Regions from separate parts of the Arthrobacter sp. 10N44_2 genome, predicted to be linked through region 2. Evidence: riboswitches for the same ligand, from Rfam matches in the RefSeq annotation. Region 2 holds a riboswitch; the other holds the start of a gene.
What was found. Region 2 has a riboswitch for glycine ahead of gcvP (aminomethyl-transferring glycine dehydrogenase). Riboswitches for the same ligand answer to the same signal wherever they lie in the genome.
Positions count from the first base shown of each region.

Region 1: another riboswitch for glycine. It lies ahead of gcvP (aminomethyl-transferring glycine dehydrogenase); the one in region 2 lies ahead of gcvP (aminomethyl-transferring glycine dehydrogenase).

Region 1 is NZ_JBFTHT010000026.1:5,493-9,826, reverse strand. Features, by position in the region: partial or broken gene AC1DBX_RS19640 (SDR family oxidoreductase) at 264-567, shown strand; gene AC1DBX_RS19635 (hypothetical protein) at 702-1,469, opposite strand; glycine riboswitch at 1,965-2,062, shown strand; glycine riboswitch at 2,064-2,171, shown strand; gene gcvP (aminomethyl-transferring glycine dehydrogenase) at 2,224-4,334, shown strand, end outside.
Region 2 is NZ_JBFTHT010000029.1:21,171-25,504, reverse strand. Features, by position in the region: gene gcvP (aminomethyl-transferring glycine dehydrogenase) at 1-2,250, opposite strand, end outside; glycine riboswitch at 2,290-2,404, opposite strand; glycine riboswitch at 2,406-2,504, opposite strand; gene AC1DBX_RS20235 (TetR/AcrR family transcriptional regulator) at 2,883-3,422, opposite strand; gene AC1DBX_RS20230 (MFS transporter) at 3,490-4,334, shown strand, end outside.

The DNA of each region.
Region 1 (4,334 bases), on a different contig from region 2:
ATGCAGAATGCGCGCAAATCCGCGGATGTGAGGGCCATTCGAGTTTGATGCACTCCGGCTTTGGAGGGCTGCCTGGTGGACCGGCGAGTAGCCCAGCCCCATCAGTCGTACGGTACGGTGTTCCCTCAGGTCATGGGCATTTTCCCGCTTCAAGTGACGCGGTATCGGTGGCAATGGGCGGAGAAGGGGTGATCTTGCATCGGATGCAATAATCACGGTTTTACTTGACATAACGTCCAATATCGGCCGTTGTGGGGTGGCTTGCCAGCCTGCGCGGGTCCGCGGCCGGCGCCGCCTACACCGCGTCCAAGCACGCCCTCGTCGGCCTGACCAAGAACTCGGCCGTGATGTACGGGCCCAGGGGCCTGCGCCGTGGCCCCACCATCGCCAACATCGTGGCCACCTGGGGATCCCAGCTCGCGGCCGAACGCCTCGGCCCGCTGATGCAGGCCACCGCCCGCCACCGCCGCGCAGCTCGCCGCCTCCATCACCTTCCTGCTCAGCGACGACGGCACCAACATCAACGGCGCCATCCTCGCCTCCGACGGCGGCTGGTCCGCCCTGTAGGGGAGCGGCACCCCACGCAAGCGGACGACGGCGGGAGGTCCCGCCGTCGTCCGCTGGATTGGGATCAAATCCGTGATTGCACCATCGGATCCGCTGGTGCAATCACGTCCACACGTCGCGGGTGAGTCCGGATTTTACGAAGACGGGAAGGTGGGCGCGTCCGGTCGCCGGCGAGCGGCAATGGATTTGGCACCCAGCCCCGCCGATGCGATGACTAGGGCCAGCAAGATTTTGGGAGCTGCTCCGCCCTCGGGTCCAAGTGTTGCCGCCAAGATTTGCCGACTCATTAACAGCATCTCCTGCAGGTCGCCAGCCAGGATACGGGTCCCCAGGACGTAGTTGACCGAGATGAACACGGCGGGAACCAACCACAACAGCGCAAGGTTCACGGCCCACACCGCGGTCCGCCGCGCAGGACGAAGGCCGCACCATGCCAGGGCGCAACCAACGAGGATGGCGGGAATCCAGTGAGCGATTGACGGCACTGCGACGGGGACGTTGATGTGCCCAACGAAGCCGACAACCCACTCCACCGTCCACGAAGCGAACGGCACCGCCACGAGTCCGGCGCCCAATGCCGCCAGGCTCCGGGTCCTTGAACAGAGCAGCAGGTGCGCCACGAGGGCAGCAGCGAGGGATGCGGTCACGCCCGCGAGCAGCCCGGCGAAGTACAGGCTCGCCATTGTTCCGCCCGCCAAGCCGCCGTCGAGCACTGTGAAGGACTGGACGGCAGCCGTGAACTGGACCACAAGAACGCCGGCTGCCGCGCACCACGTCACCAGTCGCCGTCGGGCGGGGGACCAGATGCGCACCGCGAGTCCGGCCGCTGCACCTCCTACGGTGAGGAGGGCTACGATCGTGGTGAGTTCGTACTGGCTTAGCGGCAGTAACGACACAGGCATCTGGTCTGGAACGACCTCTGCGCCCCACAAGTTCTGCAACGGGAGCTGTGCGCCGGATACCAGCCAAGGGCCCAAGCCGAGCAATCCTGCGAGGATCCCGATCAGCCACCCCCAAGCGGCATCCCCGGCGGGAGTCCTGCTTGGTGGTCTGCTGGGAGCTGCCTGTTCCATCGCTTGATCCGGAAGGCTCACGGAGGCTCCTTGCGTATGAGCGCTCTGGGAGGGACGCGCATGAAAATGTAAAGTATCCCGTTCAGAATAATGCACCGAATGGACTAACCCCCTGGGTCCGATCCACGAGGTGGACGACGACCTCTGGGACCGCGTGTTCCGGATCAACGACACGGCCCTCATGCGCCTCACCCACGCAAGCGGACGACGGCGAAGAGCTCCCGCCGTCGTCCGCGGGACAGCGACTCAATTGAAATAAATTTTGCATCCTGCCCGGGAACCGGATAAATTGTGAGCTGTGTCACCGACCAGTGGCACAGCTTATGATCTGCGGCGGGAGAGTCCTGCCGGTACGTTCAGCAGGCGCCGTAGGAGCAAATCCTCCCCAGGAATCTCTCAGGCCCACGTACCGCCGCGGCAAGGCAACTCTGGAAAGCAGTCCGGGCAACCGGGCTCACCGACGGTGCAAGTGGCGCGCTGCTATCAGCAGGGCAAAACGGAAACTCTCAGGTCCAATACAGAGCGGGGAGGAACCCGAATCATCGTGGCGTCTTGATGCCACCTGAATTATGGAGTTCCTCTCATGACGGTTCAATCGTCCCCGTCCACCTTCGCAGACCGCCACATCGGCGCCCGCCGCCAGGCCGACATCGACACCATGCTCAAGGCCGTCGGCTACGACAGCGTTGATGGCCTCGTTGACAACGCGGTCCCCGATTCCATCCGCCAGGAAAAGCCCCTCACCCTGGACAGCGCCCTCAGCGAAGTCCAGGTGCTGGCCGAACTGCGCAAGCTCGCCTACAAGAACAAGACGGCCGTGCAGATGATCGGCCAGGGCTACTACGACACCGTCACCCCGCCGGTGATCCGCCGCAACATCCTCGAAGCCCCCGCCTGGTACACCGCCTACACCCCGTACCAGCCGGAAATCTCCCAGGGACGCCTCGAGGCGCTGCTGAACTTCCAGACCATGGTCCAGGACCTCACCGCGCTCCCGGTCGCCAATGCGTCCCTCCTGGACGAGGCCACCGCGGTTGCCGAGGCCGTGCTTCTCATGCGCCGCGCCAACAAAAACAAGTCCGCTGCCGGGGCCAAGACCGTCCTCGACGCCGACTGCCTCCCGCAGACCATTGCCATCGTCAGGGGCCGAGCGGAGGCGCTGGGCTTCGAGGTGCAGGTCGCTGACCTCTCCGCCGGTCTGCCCGACGGCGACATCAACGGTCTCGTCCTCCAGCAGCCGGGCGTCTCCGGCCGGGTGTGGGACCAGTCCGGCGTGATCGCGGAGGCCAAAGAACGCGGCGCACTGGTCACCGTGGCGGCGGATCTGCTTGCCCTGACCCTGATCACCCCTCCGGGCGAGCAGGGGGCGGACATCGCCGTCGGCTCCACCCAGCGCCTGGGCGTGCCGCTGTTCTTCGGCGGCCCGCACGCCGCGTACATGGCGGTGCGCGAGGGCATGGAACGCACGCTCCCCGGCCGCATCGTCGGCGTCTCCAAAGACAACGCCGGCGTCCCGGCGTACCGCCTGGCCCTGCAGACCCGCGAGCAGCACATCCGCCGCGAGAAGGCCACGTCCAACATCTGCACCGCGCAGGCACTGCTGGCCATCGTGTCCTCGTTCTACGCCGTCTACCACGGCCCCGACGGGCTGAAGGCGATCGCCCAGACCGTCCACAACAACACCCGCGCCCTTGCCGCCACGCTGAAGATCGTCGGCCGGGAACTGGTGAGCGACTCCTTCTTCGACACCCTCACGGTCCGCGTGCCCGGCAAGGCCGCCAAGGTCATCGCCGCCGCCGAGGCCCGGGGCATCAACCTGCGGCTCATCGACGCGGACACAGTTGGCGTGTCCGTCGATGAAACCACGACGCCGGAGGTCCTCTCCGCGGTCGTCGTCGCCTTTGGTGCCGGCCCTGTGGTGGAGGCCGAGGGCTTCGAGCTGCCCGAGACCGTGCTGCGCACCTCCGACTACCTGCAGCACCCGGTCTTCAACACGCACCGCTCCGAAACCCAGCTGCTGCGCTACATCCGCAAGCTCTCGGACCGCGACCTTGCCCTGGACCGCACCATGATCCCGCTGGGCTCCTGCACCATGAAGCTGAACGCCACGGCCGAGATGGAAGCCATCTCCTGGCCGGAGTTCGCCTCCATCCACCCGTTCGCGCCGGACTCCCAGACCGAGGGCTGGCGGGAACTCATCAGCGGCCTCGAAGCTGACCTCGCCGAAATCACGGGCTATGACCAGGTCTCCATCCAGCCGAACGCCGGCTCCCAGGGCGAGCTCGCCGGCCTGCTGGCCATCCGCGGCTACCACCACTCCCGCGGGGAGGCCCAGCGCAACGTCTGCCTGATCCCGGCCTCCGCGCACGGCACCAACGCCGCCTCCGCCGTGCTGGCCGGCATGAAGGTGGTCGTCGTGGCCACAGCCTCGGACGGCACGATCGACCACGCGGACCTGACGGCCAAGATCGAGGCCAACAAGGACGCGCTGTCCTGCATCATGATCACCTACCCGTCCACCCACGGGGTGTACGACACAGACGTCCGCGAGGTATGCGACTCCGTGCATGCGGCCGGTGGGCAGGTCTACGTCGACGGCGCCAACCTCAACGCCCTCGTCGGGCTGGCCCAGCCGGGCAAGTTTGGCGGTGACGTCTCGCACCTGAACCTGCACAAGACCTTCTGCATCCCGCA
Region 2 (4,334 bases):
GGCGGAGATCGGGGTGCCGTCGGCGCCGTTGGCGGGATCAGCAGCGTTGCCCGGCATGAACGGGGCCAGGTGCGCCTTGGCCGCGACCGGGCCGACGCCCGGTCCGCCGCCGCCGTGCGGGATGCAGAAAGTCTTGTGCAGGTTCAGGTGCGAGACGTCGCCGCCGAACATGCCGGGCTGGGCCAGCCCGACCAGGGCGTTGAGGTTGGCGCCGTCGATGTAGACCTGGCCGCCGGCGGCGTGGACCGCGTCGCAGACCTCGCGGACATCGGCGTCGTACACCCCGTGCGTGGACGGGTAGGTGATCATGATGCAGGACAGCGCATCCTTGTGCAGCTCGATCTTGACGGTCAGGTCCGCGTGGTCGATCGTGCCGTCCGAAGCCGTGGCCACGACCACGACCTTCATGCCGGCCAGCACGGCGGAGGCGGCGTTGGTGCCGTGCGCGGAGGCCGGGATCAGGCAGACGTTGCGCTGGGCATCGCCGCGGGAGAGGTGGTAGCCGCGGATCGCCAGCAGCCCGGCGAGCTCGCCCTGGGAACCGGCGTTGGGCTGGATGGAGACCTGGTCGTAGCCGGTGATCTCGGTCAGCTGGCCTTCGAGGTCCTCGATCAGTTCACGCCAGCCGGCGGTCTGGGATTCCGGGGCGAACGGGTGGATGGAGGCGAACTCCGGCCAGGAGATGGCTTCCATCTCGGCGGTGGCGTTCAGCTTCATGGTGCACGACCCCAGCGGGATCATGGTCCGGTCCAGGGCAAGGTCGCGGTCCGAGAGGCGACGGATGTAGCGCAGCAACTGGGTCTCGGAACGGTGCGTGTTGAACACCGGGTGCTGCAGGTAGTCGGAGGTGCGCTCGACGGCGGGGTCCAGGCCGAACGCAGTGTCCGTGCCTGCAGCCGCGGCAGTCACGGACGCGCCGAACGCGGCTATGACGTCGGCGACGACGGCAACCGTCGTGGCCTCGTCGGCGGAGATGCCGACGGTGTCGGCGTCGATGGCGCGCAGGTTGACGCCCTTGGCGTCGGCTGCCGCGATGATCTCAGCTGCCCGGCCCGGCACGGAGACGGTGATGGTGTCGAAGAAGGAGGTGTGCAGCACGTCCAGGCCGGCGGCCTTCAGGGAGGCGGCGATGGTCTTGGCGTGGACGTGGACCGACTGGGCGATTGCCTTCAGCCCGTCCGGGCCGTGGTAGACGGCGTAGAAGGAAGCCACGATGGCCAGCAGGGCCTGGGCCGTGCAGATGTTGGACGTGGCCTTCTCGCGGCGGATATGCTGCTCGCGGGTCTGCAGGGCCAGGCGGTAGGCGGGAACGCCGGCGTTGTCCTTGGAGACACCCACGAGGCGGCCGGGCATGGAGCGCTCGAGCCCCTTCTGGACGGCCATGTAGGCAGCGTGCGGGCCGCCGAAGAACAGCGGCACGCCGAAGCGCTGGGCGGATCCGACGGCGATGTCAGCGCCCTGCTCGCCCGGAGACGTGATCAGGGTCAGGGAGAGGAGATCTGCCGCGACGGTGACGAGGGCGCCCCGTTCCTTGGCGTCGGCGATCACGGCGGTGTGGTCGAACACGCGGCCGGAGACGCCCGGCTGCTGCAGAACGACGCCGTTGATGACGCCGTCGGGCAGGCCCTTGGAGAGGTCGGCGACCTCGACCTCGAAGCCGAGGGCCTCGGCGCGGCCCTTGACGATCGCGATGGTCTGCGGCAGGCAGTCGGCGTCGAGGACGGTCTTGCCGTCGTGCGCCGTCTTGTTCTTATTCGCGCGGCGCATCATCAGCACGGCCTCGGCCACGGCGGTGGCTTCATCCAGCAGGGAGGCGTTGGCGATCGGCAGGCCGACCAGGTCCTGGACCATGGTCTGGAAGTTCAGCAGCGCCTCCAGCCGGCCCTGGGAGATCTCCGGCTGGTAGGGCGTGTACGCGGTGTACCAGGCCGGGGCTTCGAGGATGTTGCGGCGGATCACCGGCGGGGTGAGCGTGTCGTAGTAGCCCTGCCCGATCATCTGCACGGCGGTCTTGTTCTTCGACGCCAGCTTGCGCAGCTCGGCGAGGACTTCGACCTCGCTCAGGGCCGCGGCGAGCGCGAGGTCGGCGTCCTGGCGGATGTCCTTCGGAACGGCGGTGTCCACCAGGGCGTCGACGGTGTCGTAGCCGACAGCCTTCAGCATGGCGTCGACGTCGGCCTGGCGGCGCGCGCCGATATGCCGGTCAACGAAGGACGTGGAGGCTGGGGTAACAGTCACAAGGAACTCCATAACTCAGGCGGCGCAGGGTACGCCACATTGATTCGGGTTCCTCCCCGCTCTGTATTGGACCTGAGAGTTTCCGCGCAGCCCGCGTTTCAGGGCTCCGCTTGCACCGTCGGTGAGCACAGCATGTCCGGGACACGCCTGCTACTTTCCAGAGATGCCTTGCCGCGGCGGTACATGGGCCTGAGAGATTCCTGGGGAGGGTTTGCTCCTACGGCGCCTGCTTGTACCTACTTGCAGGACTCTCCCGCCGCAGATCAAAGGCGTATTTAATTAGGTGTTCAATCGGGGGTGACTACAGTCACAGCTCTCATTGTCCTATGCCGGGCGCGCGTCCGCAAACTCCCTCCCGGCGGCGGACCCAGGTTACGGGCCACGAGCCACCCGGTGGCGAATCCGGCGGCGCGAATTCGCCGGAAACGCCCGGAGTCGCCGCAACTTTCCGGCGTACTCGAACGCTTCCGGCGAATTCGGCGGGGAGTAGGGGGTCGGCGGGGCGTAGGGGGTCGGCGGGGAGTAGGGGGTCGGCGGGGCGTAGGGGGTCGGCGGGGAGTAGGGGGTCGGCGGGGCGTAGGGGGTCGGCGGGGAGTAAGGGGGGTCGGCGGGGAGTAGGGGGTCGGAGGGTGTGGGTGTGGGCGTCAGCCGCGCAGGCGCTCGACGGCGGCCAGGAGGCTCTGGACGTCCGCCTCGACTTCCGGCGGCGGCCCGCCGGGACCCCGCGCCAGCATGGCGTTGAAGTACAGCCCGTCCCCCATGCACAGGACGGCCTTCGCCATGGCGGGCCCGACGTCGGCCGCCAGCAGTTCCAGCCAGCTCGCCTGGCCGGCGGCGAAGCGGCGGAGGGTTTCCCCGTGCGCCACCTCGGCGAGCCGCGTGGCCGCCACGAAGACCCGGTCCATGGGCGTGTCCGCCCACACCGAGGACTTGATGAAGTACGCCGCCGCCCCTTCCGGGGCTGCCGCCATGGCCGCAACATCGGCAGCCAGGAGCCGGTCCAGCCGTTCCAGCAGGACCGCGATCATGGCCTCTTTCGTCGGAAAATGGTAGAGCAGGCCGCCCTTGGAGACGCCGGCCCGGCGCGCGACGGCGTCCAGCGTCGCGGCGCGTTCACCGACTTCGATGAGCAGGGATTCGAAGGCATCGAGGACGGCCTCGCGGGCGACGGGTTTCCTGGGCATGCCTCCCATCATGCCTGTCCGCACGCGCATTTCTTAACTGTACCGTCCAGACGGTACAGTTATCCTTATGAGCATTTCATCGATCACCGTAGCCACCAGCACTCCTGCGGCCACCGGGCCCCGGGCACCGTGGCGTGACTGGGTGGCGCTGGCCCTGCTGATGTTCCCCGTCCTGCTCGTGGCCGTGGACAACACCGCGCTCACGTTCGCCCTGCCGGCCATCGCCAGCAGCCTGACCGCCTCCGGCGTCGAACTGCTCTGGATCGTCGATGCCTATCCCCTGGTCCTGGCCGGGCTCCTGGTCGCGATGGGTTCCCTGGGCGACAGGATCGGCCGGCGCCGGCTGCTGTTCGTGGGCAGCGCGGGCTTTGCCGCGGTGTCGGCCGTGACGGCGTTCGCGCCGAGTGCGGAATGGCTGATCGCCGGCCGCGCCGGGCTTGGCCTTTTCGGCGCCATACTAATGCCGTCCACGCTGTCGCTGATCCGGAACATCTTTCCGCAGCCCAACCGGCGCAGGCTGGCGGTGGCGGTCTGGGCCGCCGGCTTCTCCGGCGGCGCCGCCCTCGGCCCGATTGTCGGCGGCTGGCTGGTGGAACACTTCTGGTGGGGCGCCGTCCTGCTGGTCGCGGTGCCGATCATCCTGCCGCTGCTGCTGCTCGGGCCGGCCCTGATCCCGGAATCCCGCGATCCGAAGCCGGGCCGGGTGGACGTGCCCAGCATTGCCCTGTCCCTGCTGGTCATGGTGCCGGTGGTCTACGGGATCAAGGCCCTTGCCACCCACGGGCCGGCTCCCGAGGCCTTCGCGAGCATCGGAACCGGCCTGCTCATGGGCTATGTGTTCATCCGGCGGCAACGCGCGCTTGCCCGTATCCACAGGACAGACCACAGCACCGCGCCGATGCTCGACGTCAG